One region of the Leuconostoc kimchii IMSNU 11154 genome, then DNA from elsewhere that is predicted to be linked to it. Evidence: predicted binding sites of a transcription regulator. Region 1 holds the regulator's gene; the other holds the start of a gene.
The links. Region 1 encodes Rex, which represses fermentation and respiration genes when NADH is low (regulators of the CRP and FNR family bind a similar motif). Its sites were predicted from a motif close to TTGTGAANTANTTCACAA; they were not measured.
Positions count from the first base shown of each region.

Region 2: a site for Rex is predicted at 4,034-4,051, ahead of LKI_RS04350 ((S)-acetoin forming diacetyl reductase). Genes of this name have one in related genera too.

Region 1 covers NC_014136.1:1,414,415-1,420,527, forward strand. The annotation lists gene LKI_RS07690 (anti sigma factor C-terminal domain-containing protein) at 1-194, shown strand, start outside; gene tsaB (tRNA (adenosine(37)-N6)-threonylcarbamoyltransferase complex dimerization subunit type 1 TsaB) at 246-956, shown strand; gene rimI (ribosomal protein S18-alanine N-acetyltransferase) at 940-1,497, shown strand; gene rimI (ribosomal protein S18-alanine N-acetyltransferase) at 1,472-1,882, shown strand; gene tsaD (tRNA (adenosine(37)-N6)-threonylcarbamoyltransferase complex transferase subunit TsaD) at 1,919-2,935, shown strand; gene LKI_RS07715 (redox-sensing transcriptional repressor Rex) at 3,095-3,745, shown strand; gene LKI_RS07720 (lipid II:glycine glycyltransferase FemX) at 3,751-4,788, shown strand; gene LKI_RS07725 (GtrA family protein) at 4,857-5,279, shown strand; gene LKI_RS07730 (HAD-IIB family hydrolase) at 5,276-6,094, shown strand.
Region 2 covers NC_014136.1:773,386-779,498, reverse strand. The annotation lists gene LKI_RS04370 (NAD(P)-dependent malic enzyme) at 1-791, opposite strand, end outside; gene LKI_RS04365 (sugar-binding transcriptional regulator) at 1,052-1,996, shown strand; gene LKI_RS04360 (GtrA family protein) at 2,100-2,585, opposite strand; gene LKI_RS10890 (lactococcin family bacteriocin) at 2,655-2,804, opposite strand; gene LKI_RS04355 (helix-turn-helix domain-containing protein) at 2,865-3,140, opposite strand; gene LKI_RS04350 ((S)-acetoin forming diacetyl reductase) at 3,208-3,978, opposite strand; gene LKI_RS04345 (DUF6198 family protein) at 4,137-4,817, shown strand; gene LKI_RS04340 (DUF805 domain-containing protein) at 4,866-5,342, opposite strand; gene LKI_RS04335 (folate family ECF transporter S component) at 5,431-6,012, opposite strand; THF riboswitch at 6,055-6,113, opposite strand, start outside.

The DNA.
Region 1 (6,113 bases):
TTATCGATAATATAGACATTGCAAAGGATGGTCAAAAACTGATTGCAAAAAATCTCAAATCAGCAACATTCGCTGGCGTAATTGTTACTGGGCGAACACAAAATTTAGCTAAACTAGATAGTCAGCATTATACGTTTGCGACAAATGTGGGTGTCACAACACCGATTATGCCGTATCAAGAGCCAATCAAATAACTTCTATCTCAACCACCGTTTGGTGGTTGTTTTTGTGTTAAAATATAAATTATGAAGATTCTAGCATTTGATACAAGTAACCAGCCACTGACAGTGAGTTTGGCGGAAGATAATAACGTTCTACGGGTTTTCTCGACTAACGAGGCACGTAATCATTCTATTCAATTGTTGCCAGCCATTCAAGCCACGTTGGCAGCACAACAATGGACATTATCCGATATTGATCGTATCGTCGTAGCGCAAGGGCCAGGCTCATTTACTGGGTTAAGAATCGGCGTGACGGTGGCTAAAATGCTAGCTGATACATTAAATATAGCCTTGGTTGGCGTTTCTAGTTTGGCCATTTTAGCGCAAAATGTGTCGAATGAAGGATTAGTTGTGCCGTTATTTAATGCGCGTAATGATAATGTTTTTTCAGGTGTTTATCAGAACGGTGAAAATGTTTTTCCTGATGCGCATCAACCCCTCATTAATTTGTTTGCTTGGCTAGCCGAACGTGACGAAACAGTGACGTTTTTGGGTGATACCGATATTTTTGCAGAAAAAATTGCAGAAAAATTTGGCACACAGGCTCATGTATTAACACCAAGTGAGAGTTTACCTGACGGGCAGGGTATTGTTTCTTTAGGCATAAAAGCCACGCCAATTGCAAGCATTGCTGACTTTAATCCACAATATTTGCGAAAGACACAAGCAGAGTTGAACTGGATTGCAGCACATCCGGGTGAGGATAACCCTGAAAATTATGTTTTTGAAGTTTAATCGGCATCATAAATTACCCGCGGCATTACCAAAATTTGAACAAAAATTAGTTGACACTAGAGGGTATTCGTTTATATTGAGACGAGCAACTGTTGAAGATATTGATAGTTTAGTACATATTGAGGAAGCTGTGTATGCTGGTAAGGCACCATGGTTATTGCGTGATTTCTTGAGTGAACTATCTAGACCGCGTTTACGCCTGTATTTAGTAATTCAACGAAACGATCAAGTGATTGGTTTTGCAGGCGCAGCTTATAATCGTGAGAAGCAGGATATACATATAACGAACATTGCGATTGTGCCTATTTGGCAAAAAAATGGGCTGGGGACGTTGATGATTGAGGAATTAGCGGCTTTTTCAAGGGCCGTTGGTGTGACAACAATGAGTTTAGAAGCACGTGCTTCTAATCATGGTGCCATGGCTTTATATCAGCGATTAGGTTTTTTGAAAACGGATGTAAAGAAGGGTTACTACTTTGGTGATCATGAAGATGCAATTACAATGGTAAATCATTTTGAACATAAAATTAGCGACAATTGAAGATAGTCAGCAGATATTTGAAATTGCCGAAGCTGCCTTTTCACCGTCTCCTTGGCCAAAATCACTATTTGAACATGAGTTAACAAGCCCTAGAAGCCACTATTTTATTGCCGATGGTGGTTTTGTAGGCGTGACGCAAATACTCGATGAAGTTGAAGTTGGTAGTATTGCTGTACACCCAAATAGCCAACGTCAGGGATTGGCCTTTCAACTCTTGACTCGGGTTTTTACGTTATCTCATGCACAACGTTTTTTGTTGGAAGTAGATGAATCGAATGAGGCAGCGATTCATTTGTACGAAAAATTGGGATTTAGTGCGTATTATCGTCGAGAAAAGTACTATAAAAATGGACATGCGGCCATAATGATGGAAAGGAAAGTGTGAATACTGAGGGCATGCCTCTGTTCACGTTGTGATATCATGACTAAAATTATATCATTTGAATCAAGTGCAGACGAAACAAGTGTGGCTATTGTTGAAGATGGCCATATTATTTTAAGTAACGCTGTGGCGACACAAATTAATTCACACCAAAGATTTGGCGGTATTGTACCAGAGGTTGCTAGCCGACATCATATTGAATGGATCACACGTGTATTAGATGATGCTTTACAAACAGCCAATGTGAAGCCAACAGATTTAGATGCCGTAGCTGTGACATATGGTCCAGGGCTGGTTGGCTCATTGCTTGTCGGATTAATGGGTGCTAAAGCCTTTGCTTTGGCACATAATCTACCAATTATACCGGTTAATCATTTGGCTGGGCACATTGCTGCCGCTAATTTTAATCAACCGATCGTCTATCCTGCGCTGGCGTTAATGGTGTCTGGTGGGCATACAGAATTGGTTTTAATGCATGAGGAAAATAGCTTTGCGGTACTTGGTGAAACACGTGATGATGCTGCAGGCGAAAGTTTTGATAAAGTTGGGCGATTACTGAAATTACCGTATCCAGCGGGTAAAACAATTGATGAAATGGCACATCGCGGGCAAGCAACAATTAAGTTCCCAACTGCCATGGCACATGAAGATAACTATGATTTTAGTTTTTCTGGCTTAAAAAGTGCCGTGATTAATTATGTCCATCATGCAGAGCAAAAGGGCGAAACCATTGATCATGATGATTTAGCCACAAGTTTTCAAAATGCAGTTGTTGCTGCACTCATAGGTCGCACACGACGCGCATTAAATGATTTCCCAGTAAAAAGTTTTATCTTAGCAGGTGGCGTGGCAGCTAACACCCAACTACGTCAAGAACTGTCGACGTTATTGGGAACAATACCAGAGACACAATTTATACCAGTACCACACCAATATACAGGTGATAATGCTGCCATGATTGGTGCAGCGGGATATTGGAATTATAAACAAAACAAGTTTGCAGGGCTGGATCTTAATACAGATCCAGGATTAGACTTTGACTTATTAAAGGGATGATTAGATTGTGAATGTATCACTATCTTTTGCGGATGAGCTTATGTTTATGGTATAATAGTTATGCAAAAGTTCACAAACTGAACAGAAAAATAGATTAATATATGTATAATGCCGTCAACCTGTGTTGATAGGTTTTATCATCACAAACTGGAGAAACTTATGACACAACAACCAAAAATTCCACGCGCGACAGCAAAGCGCTTACCTATTTACTATCGTTACCTCACATTTTTGAATGATGCGGGGACAGATCGTATTTCATCTGCAGAATTAAGTGATGCGATTAAATTTGATGCGGCTACAATTAGACGAGACTTTTCTTATTTTGGTGCTTTGGGTAAGCGTGGCTATGGTTACGATGTGAAAGCATTGCTTGATTTCTTTGCAAATGTTTTGGACCAAGGGAGCCTCATCAACGTGGCCCTAATCGGTGCGGGTAATTTGGGACAAGCTTTGATGAACTTTAACTTTCATCAATCTTCCAACATGCGTATTTCAGCGGCATTTGATGTAGATGAAACACGTGCTGGTACAATCATGGCTGGTGTACCCATTTACGCAATGACAGAGTTAAAAGAACAAATGACAGCACAACGTATCAACATTGCTATCTTAACAGTGCCTCAAAACGTGGCGCAAGATATCACGGATCAGTTGGTTGATGCTGGCGTGAAGGGTATTTTGAATTTCACGCCATTACGTGTCACAGTACCAAGTGGTGTGCGTGTACAGAACGTTGATTTAACAAATGAACTACAGACATTAGTTTATTTCATTGATAACTATGGTTCAATTACGACAGGATTATAAAAAGTATGGCCATTTTAGATTTAAATGATTCAAAAAAAGTTGCTGCCTATCAAAAATTTGTGCGTGAAGACCCACGAGGTCAGGTGACACAAGATCCTTTGTGGGGTGAGTTAAAAGCTAATTGGGGTCATGTCTATGTTTATCATGAAACAGATGGTAAAATTGACACTGTTTTAACTGTATTAACGGTTGAGGCTGTTCCGGGTAAGTTATTAGGCTATGCTGGACGTGGCCCAATCGGTGATGTGACAAATATACAGCTTATTCGATCCATGATTGATGAGGCATTAGAAGCATTACCTGATAATGTCTTCCTCATTCGCTTAGATCCCGAAGTATCCTACAGTGATGCCTTAAATACCGCATATCAAGAGGCAGGATTTACGACACGCAATCGTGCAGTTAAAAATATGCATGGCAATATTCAGCCACGAAAAAATGTGGTTCTATATTATGATGGTCGCGGTGAGGGTGCAAGCCCGATTACGAATGAAGTTGAGCTGATGACACACTTTAAACGGGACTATCGTAACCAAATCCGCCGTGCTGCTAAGGATGGTGTAACGGTCACGAGTGGAGATACGCAATCAGATATTGAAGCATTTTTTGATACTTATGTTATGATGGCTGCGGCACAAGGTATTACCCACCGGCCTATAAGTTATTTTCTAAAAATGCAAGAATTGTGGCAAGGAACTGGTTTATTTAAAGTATTTCTGGCGCATTATGAAGGTCAAGTGATTGCTAGTGGTATTGGTTTCAGTTATGGGGATGAAATTTGGTATATGTATGCTGGATCAAATCGCCAATATGCTAAGCACTATGGACCATATGCTGTGCAATGGGAAATGTTAAAATGGGGCTTATCTCTAGGTAAAATTGAATACGATTTTGGTGGTGTTGGTGACTTTGTCCCCGAAGATGGGCTATACAAGTTTAAACATGGATTTGCCTATCATGATCCACATGCTGAATATATTGGGGAATTAGATTGGGTTGTAGATGAATCTGGTTATCAACAATATATTGCACAATTCAATTAAGTATGTCGTCTGATGGCGGCATTTTTTAGTGCATTATGATATAATTAATAGATTATATTGGAGTGATTATGTTGAAGTTTAAAAATTTAGTCACCAAATATCAAGCCATCTTGTTGTATGTGATATTTGGTGTGTTAACGACAATTGTTAATATTATTGTCTTCTTTTTATTTTATAACCAATTACATATGGGCCATAATATTGCCTACGTCGTGGCGTGGCTTTGGGCGGTACTGTTTGCCTATTTAACTAATCGTGTTTGGGTGTTCCATTCAAAAAATACGACGCTTAAAAGTATCATCAAAGAAATTTGGCAATTTTATTTAGCACGTATTTTAACTGGTATTATCGGTTATTTTATTTTAAGTGTTGGCGTGGATATTCTAAAGCAAGATGCTAATATTTGGAATATTGTGCAAAATATATTTGTGATTGCTTCGAATTTTGTACTCAGTAAATTGATTATTTTTAAGAAGAGGGCAGAACAATGACAATTAAGATGATTGCATCCGACATGGATGGGACATTTCTAACAGCTAATGATATTTATAGTCAGGGCAGATTTGAACGTATTTTGGATCAACTAGCAGCACGTGATATGCATTTTATTGCCGCTTCTGGACGTCAGGTTAAAAATTTGCAAGAACTTTTTGAACCAACAATTTCAAAGGGTTATGAAATTGATTTTGTAGGTTCAAATGGTGCGATGGTGGCAACATCTCAAGAACAATTATATTCTGTTCATTTATCTGCTGAACAACTACATAAGGTGATTGATTGGAATGCGAGAAATCCTGAGTCAGCTGAAAATATTATCATTATGACGGGAGATCGTGCAACGTACGTTTCCAACCATGCAACTGGTCCTGTAGCGCAGATGGTGTTTCAGTTTTATCCAAATGTTAAACAAGTTGAGAAGTTAATGGCTGTTGATGATCATATCTTAGAGATCACTTTTGTTTGGCCAAATAATGAGGTACAGCAGCACGTAGCTGAATTACGAGAAATATTTGGGGATGAGTTACATGCAACAGGGTCAGGATTTGGTTCAGTTGACGTGTTAGGCAAAGGCGTGGATAAAGCTGCTGGATTGCAAGTTTTACAAGATTACTATGACGTTTTGGATAGTGAAGTCATGACCTTTGGTGATAATGGGAATGATTTAGAAATGTTACAAAAATATGAACATGGCTATGTGATGCCAAATGCTGACAGCTTTATGCTGGAGGCCATACAAAAACGAGCATTGAACACAAATGTTAATGATGGTGTGTTACAGACAATTGAAAATTATTTAGGCATATAAAAAAGATCGCAAGCAGCGA
Region 2 (6,113 bases), 640 kb from region 1:
ACATTTGAATCTGACAGCCCAATAAAAACGTCTTGATTTAAAATAACGTCATCAAGCTTTTTACCATCACTTTGATTTACTTGAGTCGTTAATTCACGTTGATAACTATTGTATTTTTGATTATCTGATCGCACCACACCATCAATGTCGACTAATGTGATATTTTTTAATCCAGCTGCCAATAAAATTTTAGTGGTGGCAACGCCTGCCGCACCAATACCGTTAACCAACACTTTTAGTTGTTGCAAATCTTTTCCAACAACTTTTGCGGCATTAATAAGGCCTGCAAGAACAACAATGGCCGTGCCCGTTTGATCATCATGGTATACAGGAATATCAAGTTCCTCACTCAAGCGTCGTTCAATTTCAAATACGCGTGGCGCACCAATATCTTCTAAATGAATGCCTGCAAACGATGGTGCCATAGCTTTGACTGCCTTGACAAATTCATCGACACTAACTTGGTTCAATGCCATCGGTAAAGCATTCACATTAGCAAAGTTTTTATAAATCAATGCCTTACCTTCAACAATAGGTAACCCAGCTGCAGGACCAATATTACCCAAGCCTAATACAGCTGAACCATCAGTAATCACTGGAATTAATTTGCCACTCATCGTATAAATATTTTTTTGCGATTCATCTTTAGCAATTAATTTCGCTAAACCCGCAACGCCTGGCGTGTAAGCCTCACTCAATGCTGATGGTGTTGTAATATCAAACTGTGACTCTATATCTAAAACCCCAGTGTGTGCCTCATGGACTGACAGCACTTCTTTCATATCTATCAAAATATGCCTCTTTTCTAATTTAGTGCTTGCTTGAATGTACTCATGTACAGGTATTAACAAGTCTCATTCTAGTAATTAGCTAAATCCAAGTCAATGATTTTTATCTCTAATTTTTAAATAAATCTCAAAAAACATTCACTTTTTTAAATATTTAAAATAGATTGATTTTTTTAAATTAATATTTTTAAAATACGTTCAATTAATTAAACGATTGTTTAATTAATAAAACACGAGTAAACTATATTTATATGGAGGGTTTCATGGTCGATCGTGCATTGCTTTCTCAAATTTCTCAAGATTATTACCTCAACAAATTACCGTTCGGGGATATCTCAAAAAAATATAATATTAGCCGTTATTTAGTCAATAAATACCTCAACGAAGCTGTCAAAAGTGGGGTGGTTAAGATTGAAATTACCGAAAACTCTCATCGTAATTCACAATTAGAGCATATTCTACAAGATAAGTTTCCTAATGTTAATTTCTATGTTGTGCAAGATGACATTAATAACATCACAACATCAACTCATTTATCCAATTTTGCGGCTGAGTTTGTTGGTGAATTATTACAAACGAATAATAAAGTTGTCGGCTTAACTTGGGGCGAAACAATCTACAGTATGATAGACAGCTTAAAAAGCACACCCTTAGAACGTGTTAAATTTACACAATTTTTAGGTGAAAACATGAAATATAATTCCACCGCCGGATCTATGCGCATGGTAGAACGTGCAGCCAAAAAAGTTTCTGGGGAATTTTTAACATTACCAGCACCGCTTTACATTCTTAATGACATTGTGCGTGGCGGTTTATACTCTGAACCCTCGTTACAAAATACCTTAGCGCTGGCCAATCATATGGATTTTCTAATTACAGGTGTCGGAACAATTCGCTCACTAGACTCAATTCCTATTTGGCATAATAATTTAAATGGTATTTTTCCTTCAGTAAACGTTAAAAGCGTTGTAGGTATGATTTTTGGTCGACCATATGATATTAATGGCCGCTTTTTAAACCAAGGCGATGATAAAATTGTCAGATTATCTGTTTCTCAAATATTACAAGTACCAAAACGTATTTGTTTAGTTCGGGGCAAATCAAAATATCAAGCTGTCATCGGTGCCCTGCGCGGTCAATTAATTACTGACATCATTCTCAGTGAAGCCATGGCTTACAGAATTTTGAACGAACATGCATTAAAATAACAAAAAAATGACCCAATAAATTAGGTAAAACCTAACTTATTGGGTCATTTTTTGCTATAGTATGCAGGTTACTTTATATTTTTTACCAACATCAGTATATTTATTAATCAAAAATCATAAATTTAGAGATAAAATAATTGGCCACAATTGCAATGATCTGAATTAAAAACACAGCAATCACACTATTCAATGATATACTATCATAAATCCAACGGTGTACCCACGATAATCCAAAAGGAAATAGTTGAAAGTTAATGGTGTCCAGTCGCAATAAGTGAATGAAAACACCACTATACCGTTCAATCATAATATAGGTTAACAGAAAATCAATTCCCGCCACGAATAGCCTACCAGCTATAAATCGCCATAACTGCACCAATATATGGCGATTTTGGTCAGTCGAAAATACAAAAAATTTATTGACTACAAAAGCAAACAAAACCGTCACAATTTGTGCAATCAATACAGGTAACATAGCTTGGTGTAGGAGTCCCATTGATATAAAACGTACCACAAAATAGACTAATGTCGTCACAACGCCCCAAAATAAATATTTTATCTTTTCAGATTTTAAATAATGTTTTAACATATTTTCCTTAAATGCTTTATCAATGACAAAATCGGAATAAACATTAATGTTTATTCCGATGATTGCTCATCAACGCTTCTTTTTTAGTAGCGGCGAATTAGGTTGTTGTGGTCCAGATAACCAAGATGACGCATCTGATGCCCAACTCCAGAAACTTTTTCCCCCAGCTATAACACTCAACTCAGCTTCAGAAAGTTCTCTGTATTTAACATCTTGCATGATTGTTCTTCCTCTTTTTCTAATTGATAAATAAATTTTACCATTAAATGATCAGATATATTATAACGTTTCGTTATGAGGTGCAATTAACTCTGGTACACTGGTTTGCAGTATATTAGATAATTTAATTAAATTATCTATATCCGGAATTCTCTTGCCAGTTTCATAATTTGAAACTGCTACCTGACTCACACATAACAAATCTGCTAATCTATCTTGGCTAATACCAGACAGAGTCCTATATTTTTTAAGATTATATTGAATATCCTTTGATGCACCACCACTTATTTGTGACAATATTTTGTTGTCAATAACATTAAATTCCGAAAAATCCATATAATCACCAGCCTATCCTAAATAACTCCCTCTAGTACAACATAAATGTTGTACGTTAGTCAAGTAATCAACGGAACACCATACCACCATCAACAATAATTGTTTGGCCGGTCACATAATTTGAATCATCACTAGCCAAGAAACCGACGACACTAGCAATTTCTTCTGGTTCACTCAAACGATCTAGTGCAATACCATCTGAGAATTGTGCCATTCCCCAGTCATCATCTTTACCAGCATTTTGACCGACTTCATGAGCAATATCCCACATCATAGGTGTTTTGACAATTCCTGGTGCAAAAGCATTGACTGTAATACCAAATTGGGCTAATTCTTTGGCTGTTGTTTGTGTAATCCCACGAATAGCAAACTTTGTTGAACCATAAACAGTTAAATTAGGGTTGCCTTCAACACCTGCTTGTGACGTGGCATTAATAATCTTGCCACCATGTCCCAAAGCTTTAAATGCTTCAGTAGCTGCCTGAGTCCCCCAAACAACACCATTGACATTAATGCCCCATGTCCAATTCATGTCATCTTCTGTAACATCCATGATTGGTGTCGTTGGTGCAACACCAGCGTTGTTCACAATGACATTCAAATCACCAAATTCTGATTGCGTTGCTGCTACTGCTGCAAAGACTTCATCACGCTTCGCAACATCTGCTTTAATGGCAATCGCTTCACCACCTTGAGCTTTAATATTATCAGCCACTCTCTGTACTTTTTCAACATGACGCCCTACCAACGCAAGCTTAAATCCGTCATTTGCTAGACGATGCGCAATCGCCTCACCAATTCCTTGTCCTGCACCAGTTACTAATGCTACTTTACTCATAATAATTTCCTTTCTTCAACAAAATAATCTTTACAAATAAGAATATACGCCTTATTTGTGAAAATGTAAACATATCATTTTGAAAACTTCACATAAAAACAACCATATCATCCTAATATTAGTTATAATGAGAATATTATGACATTTGGGAGAAATGTATGTACTATATTGATGGGCAATTTTATCAACTCGGTTTAAAACAAAAGATCAGCTTTTTTATGATCTCGCTCGTGCTGAATTCGTTTGGAAACGGTCTCAGTGTGGCGTCAACTATGGGCTCTGCACCGTGGACCGCTAGTGCTGCTAACTTAGCAAATGCCACCGGACTTCAAATTGGCATTTTCTTAGCACTAACTGCTATTGCTGTTGCTTTCCTCAATATGTTTCTAGCCATGAGTTTCAACTGGCTGCGCTTGATAGGAAATGTTATTTTCGGTTTATCATTTAGCTTCTTAGTGAGCCTTTTTTCAAACTATTTTATTAGTATAGGTATTCATGAAATAGCTTGGTGGTTACGAATACCAATAGACGTTTTTGCGATTTGGACCATTGGTGTTGCGATTTCAATTTATCAACGTGTGAATTGGATTATGCATCCTTTGGATGATCTCACTAACATTCTACGCTTCGACTATTTTCATGGTAATGCCTCTAAAGCACAAATGAGTAATTTTGCCGCTGCCATTGCGCTATCGTTGATAGCTTTTGCTTTTAGCCATCACTTTGTGGCGTTGGGATTTGGTACAGTACTGTCGTTTTTCTTTCAGGGCCGCAATATTGCCTGGACCGATAAACACATCTTCACCCACCTAGTACACGGTGACATTAGAGGTAATTAACATAAAAAAACTGCTAATCGTTAATGATTAGCAGTTTTTTATATCTTTTTAACTGTAGCGTGTATTTGTTTTTGAGGGCATAAACGACAACCACAAATTGAATCCAAAACTTATCACACTTGGTCCCCACGACAAATCAGATTCTGATTTTCCAAAGTACATGATACCCAGCGTAATGACCACATTAATGATCAAAGGTGCAACTTGCCACCAACCAGAATAACCCATATCATGCAATCGTCGACTATACAGTGCCAAATTAGGTATAATCACAATAATTGACATCATGAGTGAAATTAAAAGAACTAAGATAATTGTGCCTAATAGTGGCCTCGTATCAGTCGCAACTTCACCATGTTTACCAAGAAAAGAACCTAAGCCTGCAACGCCAATGATGATCACTGCGATCATCACATAGATAACACCCCAAAACCAAGTCATCCAATTATATGCACGACGCGAGCTGGTGCCACGAAAACTTGTATATCGCTTAAAAAAATCTGTTAGTGCGCCCCAAGCTGACATAACTCTCCCCCTAAAACAGTCGTTTTCTAATTCTACCATTGTTAATTTTTAATGGCAATAAAAAAGCAACCTCAGTTGCCTCTAGCCATCATCGATGAAAAATTTGTTTTGTCGCTTGCTTAACGGCTGCATTGTTCAAGAAAATATAGGTAATAATAACCTGTATTGGGTACATGATTATCGATTTAATAGCACGTGGTAATAACAATGTGACAAAAGTATGCCATGTTTGTACCTGTGAATACATGATAAACAGCCACAATGTATTCATACCGATATTAACAACAAGCGTTATTAATCCCACTGCCCCTAGAATACGCCACCAACTCACATGCGCTTGATTATAATAAAACAACGCATAAATCAAACCGGCACTAACAGCCGATAATGTGAAACCAAGAAAAAATGCACCGCTAGGCGTAATAATGGTTGCATTGACAACATCTAGAATGGCTGCAATTAGCATTGTCCAAAGTGGCCCATACCATTTTGCAATTAATGACATGGCGACAAAGACAAAGCTAATTTTTAACACGTTAGTGCCCACAGTTAGTTTGCCTAACGCTATATCAAGCGCCATCAGCAACGCAAGTACCACAAATTGACGTATGTCTAACTTGGGTAGTGACCAGGTGTCTTTGACACCATGAGTAATATTTTGAACTGCCATAGTTCTGAACCTCCGAGTGGAGCGCTCACCGCAAAACAATATAGTGGTGAATGTGATATCTGCATCGCATAAAAATATCACTGGTTTTCGTTGATTCAAAA